One region of the Micromonospora sp. DH13 genome, then DNA from elsewhere that is predicted to be linked to it. Evidence: riboswitches for the same ligand, from Rfam matches in the RefSeq annotation. Region 1 holds a riboswitch; each other region holds the start of a gene.
What was found. A riboswitch is a leader RNA that binds a small molecule or an ion and turns the genes downstream of it on or off. The one in region 1 is predicted to bind cobalamin.

Region 2: linked by a shared signal. The riboswitch ahead of LPA42_RS19375 (ribonucleoside-diphosphate reductase subunit alpha) and the one ahead of cobN (cobaltochelatase subunit CobN) in region 1 are both predicted to bind cobalamin.
Region 3: linked by a shared signal. The riboswitch ahead of bluB (5,6-dimethylbenzimidazole synthase) and the one ahead of cobN (cobaltochelatase subunit CobN) in region 1 are both predicted to bind cobalamin.

Annotation. Positions count from the first base shown of each region.
Region 1 covers NZ_JAHWGR010000028.1:37,731-39,989, forward strand. The annotation lists gene cobN (cobaltochelatase subunit CobN) at 1-1,351, opposite strand, end outside; cobalamin riboswitch at 1,640-1,769, opposite strand; partial or broken gene LPA42_RS23905 (hypothetical protein) at 1,899-2,259, shown strand, end outside.
Region 2 covers NZ_JAHWGR010000019.1:134,280-136,538, reverse strand. The annotation lists gene LPA42_RS19375 (ribonucleoside-diphosphate reductase subunit alpha) at 1-1,269, opposite strand, end outside; cobalamin riboswitch at 1,405-1,616, opposite strand; gene LPA42_RS19370 (glycoside hydrolase family 2 TIM barrel-domain containing protein) at 1,783-2,259, opposite strand, start outside.
Region 3 covers NZ_JAHWGR010000013.1:82,505-84,763, reverse strand. The annotation lists gene LPA42_RS15110 (AraC family transcriptional regulator) at 1-136, shown strand, start outside; gene LPA42_RS34455 (helix-turn-helix domain-containing protein) at 244-1,221, shown strand; cobalamin riboswitch at 1,239-1,438, shown strand; gene bluB (5,6-dimethylbenzimidazole synthase) at 1,473-2,117, shown strand; gene LPA42_RS15095 (hypothetical protein) at 2,191-2,259, shown strand, end outside.

The DNA.
Region 1 (2,259 bases):
GCACGACGTGGCCGTCGTCGACGTACAGCTCGCCGGGCGGCTCGCCCCAGTGCTCGCGGATCCGGTCGCGCAGCCCGGCCGGGACCGCGTCGAACCAACGCCGGTAGCTTGCCTGCGGCACCCGGGCGTCGGCGTCGGCGAGCTGCTCGGGGGTGAGCCACTCCACGTCGTGGCCGCCGGCGGCGATCAGGGCGTGGATGAGCGTGTCCCCGTCGTCGGGGACGGGCCGGTCGCCGAGGTGGTAGCCGGCGGCGGCCAGCGCGGCGAGCAGCCGCACCGCCGAGGCGGGGGTGTCCAGGCCGACGGCGTTGCCGACCCGGGAGTGCTTCGTCGGGTAGGAGCTGAGCACGATCGCCAGCCGCTTGTCGGCGTTGGGCACGTGCCGCAGCCGGGCCTGACGCGTGGCGATCCCGGCGACCCGGGCGGCCCGCTCGGGGTCGGGCTCGTAGACCGACAGCCCGTCGGCGTCGATCCGCTTGAACGAGAAGGGGACGGTGACGATCCGGCCGTCGAACTCGGGGATGGCCACCTGCATGGCGGCGTCCAGTGGGGACAGGCCGGCGTCGCTGCCGGCCCACTGCTCGCGGGTGCTGGTGAGGCAGAGCGCCTGCACGATCGGCACGTCGAGGGCGGCGAGCGCGCCGACGTCCCAGGCGTCGTCGTCGCCCCCGCCGGAGGCGTCGGCGGCCACGGTCCCGCCGGCGGCGAGCACGGTGACGACGAGGGCGTCGCAGCGGGCGAACAGCTCCAGCGGCCCGTCGCCGGGGGCGAGCCCGCGCAGCGAGCCGCAGAAGATCGGCAGGGGGTTCGCCCCGGCGGCGTCGACCGCGTCGGCGAGGGAGTCGACGAAGGCGGTGTTCCCCGCGAGGGCGTGCGCCCGGTAGAAGACGATCCCGACGGTCGGCCGCTCGGGCTTGTGGGGGCGCTCGCCGTGGACGCCGTACCCGGGGGTCGACGCGGGCGGGGCGAAGCCCTCGCCGGTGAGCAGCACCGTGTCGGAGAGGAACCGGGCCAGTTCGGCGAGGTTGCCCGGCCCGCCCTCGACCAGGTACGCCAGGGCGTCGGTGGCCACCCCGGAGGCCACGGTGGACGCGGCCATCAGCTCGGCGTCGGGGACCGCCTCGCCGCCGAGGACGACCGTCGGCACCCCGGAGCCGAGCACGGCCGCGAGGCCGTCCGGCCACGCCTGCCGGCCGCCGAGCAGCCGTACGACGGCGAGGTCGACGCCGTCGAGCAGCGCCGGCACGGCGTCGGCGGCGACCCGGGCGGGGTTGGCCAGCCGGTAGCCGGCGCCGCTGGCCCGGGCGGCGAGCAGGTCGGTGTCGGCGGTGGACAGCAGCAGGATGCGCACGGAAGGCTCCGGAGAGTGACGCACCGGGCGGCGGGTGGGCCGCCGGCGGGCAGGCAGGGGCGCGGGTTCAGCGGGTACGGCGGGCCTGCGGCCGGTTCACCGGCGACGGCCGGGGCGCCGGGCGCGCAGCATGGCGCGGTACGCGGTGCGCGGGCTCAGGTGCGGCGACGGGGCGCGGGCAGGCTGCCGCGCGCCAGCAGGCGGCGACGATGGTCGTCGATGTGCGAGACGCCGTGCGTCATCGGGTCCTCCTCGGGTGTCCACGCCCTGGGGTCGCTCCGACGGCCGAAGTATCCTGGCTCCCGGATCGACGCTCTCCCCCGGCCTTCCAACCGCAGACACACGGCCGTGACTCACGAGGGGGGATCGCTCCCCGGTGACAGTGGCGGGACCGCGCCGGAATCGCACCGGCTTCCTTCACTGCCGTCAGGCCGCGAATGCTGCCACACCCGACCGCCGCCGGTCAACGCCGGGCTCCCGGCCACTCCCACCCCGCTCGACATCGAGTGACGACAATGGCTCAAGGAATCGGATGCGGCACAAGCAAATGTCGTATGCCGATGGCTCCGGGTCGCTCCGCGCACTTTCCCGCCGACCGACCCGCGGATTGGTTAGGCTGATTCCGATCATCACCCGCTCGCGCGAGACGGGAATTGCCCGAAGGGAAACCGATCAGGTGGCGACGCAGGTCATCGTGCTCAACGGCGGCTCCAGCTCGGGCAAGTCCGCGATCGTCCGGTGCCTCCAGCGCGTCCTGCCGCACCCGTGGATCAGTTTCGGCGTGGACGACCTGATCGACCGGCTGCCGCCGGCCATGCTGGGTTCCCCCGCCGGGCTGAGCTTCGGCCGGCGGGGCGAGGTCGACGTCGGGGAGGACTTCCTCGCCGTGCAGCACGCCTGGCTGGTCG
Region 2 (2,259 bases), on a different contig from region 1:
GTTGGACAGCCGGTTGGACGCGTCCTTGAACGTCATCCACCCGTTGCCGGTCTGCGCGAGCGTGCGCATCATCCGCCCGTACAGGTCGCGGGCCCGGACCGTGCGGACGGCCTTCTTCTCCGCCGCCCGGTACGCGGAGTCGAACGCCTCGCCGTACAGGTCGGGCAGCTCGGGGGCGTCGGACGGGTCGATCAGCGACCAGTCGCCGTCGGCCTCGACCCGGCGCATGAACTCGTCCGGGATCCAGTTGGCCAGGTTCAGGTTGTGGGTGCGCCGGGACTCCTCGCCGGTGTTGTCCCGCAGCTCCAGGAACTCCTCGATGTCCGGGTGCCACGGCTCCAGGTAGACGCAGGCCGCGCCCTTGCGCCGGCCGCCCTGGTTGACCGCCGCAACCCCGGCGTCGAGCGTCTTGAGAAACGGCACGATCCCGTTCGAGCGCCCGTTGGTGCCCCGGATCAACGCGCCCCGGCCGCGCACCCGCGACCAGGAGATGCCGATGCCGCCGGAGAACTTCGACAGCTTCGCCACCTGGTGGTAGCGCTCGTAGATGGAGTCGAGTTCGTCGCGCGGCGAGTCGACCAGGAAGCACGACGACATCTGGGTGTGCCGGGTGCCGGAGTTGAACAGCGTCGGCGAGCTGGGCAGGTACGCCAGGGTGGACATCAGGCGGTAGAAGTCGACCGCCTCCCCCGCCGTCTGCGACAGCCCGCAGGCCACCCGCAGCAGCCAGTACTGCGGCGTCTCCACCACGAGCCGGGTCTGCGGGTGCCGCAGCAGGTAACGGTCGGCGACCGTGCGCAGGCCGAAGTACTCGAACCGCAGGTCCCCGGCCGGGTCGACGGCGTCGTCCAGCTCGCGGGCGTGGGCGGCCACGAAGGCGGCCGTGCCGTCGCCGATCAGGCCCAGGCCGTGGGCGTACCGGATGGACTGGCTGAAGCTGTCCACCTCCTGCCCGCGGACCTCCTCGGCCACGTACGCGGCCAGCAGCCGCGCCGCCAGCTTCGAGTACTGCGGTTCCTCGCCGATCAGCTCCGCCGCCGTCTGGATCGACAGCTTGTCCAGCTCGGCCGTGGTCGCCCCGTCGTACAGGCCGCTGATCGTCTTCGTCGCCACCCGCAGCGGGTCGACCTCGTCCAGGTCGGCGACCCAGCGCTGCACCGCTTCGACGATCTTGTTGACGTCCACCGGCTCGGTGTCGCCGTCCCGCTTACGGACCTGCATGACGTGCCGGCGTTGCCCCGGCCTCGCCTGCTCGCGCGTCGCGCTCATGTTCGCCCTCCTCAAGCCCGTCCCCGAGGTCGAGGGCGCGCGGGAGGACGCCGCCGGACACCCGCGACGGCACAACCCGCCGCCGCTGCCGGCTGATGGCGTCGGCCGTCCCACGCGGCCTTCGACCGCCGCACGCGTCGCGTGCGGCACGCTGGCAGGTCTTCGGACTCGCGGGCGTCGTGCTCGGTGCCTACTGGCCGTCGCTTCCCAGGCCCGGCCGGACCCAGTGCTTCGTTGACGGCGGTCGTTCCCACTCACCGCTGCGGGGCAGCCCCGGAATCACACCGGGTTCCCTCTTGCCTCGACCATCGTGGACCGATGGCCGAACCAGCTACGGGTGACACCATATATGGGCGCAAGGCGAAGATGGCAACACCAGATGATGTGTCGGGCGAGTCGCCGCGCAGCGTGACTCCACCCTCGCACCGGGTGAGCGGCGACCGCGGGCCACCGGCCGGACGACGGGCCAGCCCGCAGGTGCGCGGGCTGGCCCGGATCCGGGGTGGCGGGCGGCTAGGAGGTCTTCAGGCTCCACTGCTGGTTCGCGCCGCCGTTGCACGACCACAGGACGATCTTCGTGCCGTTGGCGGTGGCGGCGCCGCTGGCATCCAGGCAGAGCCCCGACGCGACGCCCGTGATGCTGCCGTTGGCGTTGACGTTCCACTGCTGGTTGCTGCCGCCGTTGCAGTCCCAGATCACGACCGTGGTGCCGTTGCTAATGCCCTGGCCGTAGGCGTCCAGGCACTTGTTGCCGTACACCTGGAGCTGGCGGCTCGACGTGTAGGTCCACCGCTGGTTGCTGCCGCCGCCGCAGTCGAAGAGCTGCACCTGGGTGCCGTTGGTCGTCGTCGAGTTCGGCACGTCCACGCAGCGGTTGGACTGGGTGCCGACGATGGTGCCCTGCTGGCCGTTGCCGCCGTTCGCCGGGGGCGGCGGCGCCACCACGGCCGGCGCGGCCGACACGACGGTCGCCCGGTCCAGCGCGACGGA
Region 3 (2,259 bases), on a different contig from region 1:
CCAGGCCGCCGAGCCCGGCGCGGGCCTCACTGTGGCCGCCGTCGCCGCCCGGTGGGGCTTCGCCCACCTGGGCCGGTTCGCCACCGAGTACCGCCGGGCCTACGGGCGGCCGCCCAGCCAGACCCTGCGGAGCTGACCGGCGGCGAGAATCCCTCGGGCCTGGGAGGTGGCGCTCCGGCGTGCCGTTGCACTGTCCGCCCGCGCGGGTAGCTAGGCTCCCTCGTGACCCAGGGGGGTGAATTGGTGACTTCGGGTAATCATGGCCCGCCCACGCTCACCCGGTTCTCGACCAGCGACCCGGCGGAGGCGGCGCACGTCTACGAGACCGCGTACGGACGCAGCGTGCGGCTGGCCGCCGTGCCGACCGGGCTTCCGCTCCGCCACGACCGGTGGAACGCCGGTGCGTTCTGCATCGACGACGTCAGCATCGCCCTCGACCTGCGGGTGCAGGCGGAACCCCTCGGGTACGTCCTGCTCGCCGCCCCCCGCCGGGGGTGCTTCGGGCGCCGCTGCGACGGTGTCGACGAGATGGTCGGGCCCGGCGAGGTCGCCGTGCTGTACCAGCCCGACCTGCCCGGCTCCTCGTGGTCCAGCGACCTGGACGTGACCTGCGTCCTGCTGGACCTCTCGCTGATCGACCAGGTCGCCCGCGCCGATCCGGACCGGCCGCTGGCACCCCTGCGGTTCGTCAGCTTCCGGCCGATCCGCGCCGAGGCGGAGTGGCGGTGGCGGCAGACCGTCCGGTACGCGGAGTCCGTCATGGCCGCCGGCGGCGCGCCGGGCGCGTCCCCGCTCGTGCTCGGTGGCCTCGGCCGCCTGCTCGCCGCGGCGACGCTCGCCGCGTTTCCCAGCAACGCCCTCCGGGAGGACCGGCCGTGCGACCGGGCCGACGCCCACGCGGGGACCCTGCGGCGGGCGATCGCCTTCATCGAGTCCGCCGCCGGGACCGACATCGGCCTCGTCGACATCGCCCGCGCCGCCGGCGCCACCCCCCGCGCCGTGCAGCTCGCGTTCCGCAGTCAGCTCGGCATGACCCCCCTGGCCTACCTGCGTCGGGTGCGACTCGACCTGGCCCGCCAGGAACTGTCCCGGGCCACGCCCGGCGACGGCACCTCTGTGGCCGCGACCGCCGCGCGCTGGGGATTCGCCGACCCGCGCCGCTTCGCCGCCCGTTACCTCACCACGTACGGGGAACTGCCCGGCCGGACGCTGCACCGCTGACACGGGTTAGCATCGCCGGCGGCACGATCATGCGAGGTGCCCCGCGGGTGCGGGGAGAATCGGGAAGCCGGTGTGAATCCGGCACGGGCCCGCCGCGGTGACCGGGGAGCCACCGTCCACGCGCGAGGAGCGCAGCCACTGGCCGTGCGGCTGGGAAGGCGGACGGGCAGGCGTCGATCCGGGAGTCCGAAGACCGGCCTCGCGTCGACCGCCCACCCGCTGGGTGGGCCGAGCGCAGCGGGAGCCTGCCTGTGGAACTCTACGACGCCATCCACCGCCGCCGGGACGTCCGGGCCCAGTTCACCGGGGAGCCGGTGCCGGCCGACACCCTGCACCGGATCCTCGACGCCGCGCACGCCGCGCCCAGCGTCGGCTACTCGCAGCCGTGGGACTTCGTCCTGGTCCGGGACGCCGCCGTCCGCCGCCGGTTCCACCGGCACGTGCAGGCCGAGCGGGCCACGTTCGCCGCCACCCTGGACGGCGCGGCGGCCGAGCGGTTCGCGCGTATCAAGATCGACGGGGTGCTGGAGTCGACGCTGTCGGTCGTCGTCACGTACGACGCGGAGCGCGGCGGCCCGGCCGTGCTCGGGCGGCACGCCATCGCCGACGCCGGCCTCTACTCGGTCTGCCTGGCCATCCAGAACCTCTGGCTCGCCGCCACCGCCGAGGGGCTGGGCGTCGGGTGGGTCTCCTTCTACCGGGAGCCGTTCCTCGCCGAGCTGCTGGGCGTGCCGGCCGGCATCCGGCCGGTGGCCTGGCTCTGCGTCGGGCCGGTCACGCACCTGGAGGCCGTGCCCGACCTGGAGCGGCACGGGTGGCGGCGACGCCGGCCCCTCGCCGAGGCGGTGCACCACGACCGCTGGCCGCAACGGGTGACCGACCGACCGAACAGCTAATTCAGGTACGTCTATGCGGTGGCTAGGCTGGCGTGGCGCTGAGTCATCACTTAGCTACGTTGGGAGGAGTTCCATGCGTACCACCGTCAGGATCCTGGCCGCGTCCGCCCTCGCCGCCCTGGGCCTCGCCGCCGGTGCCACC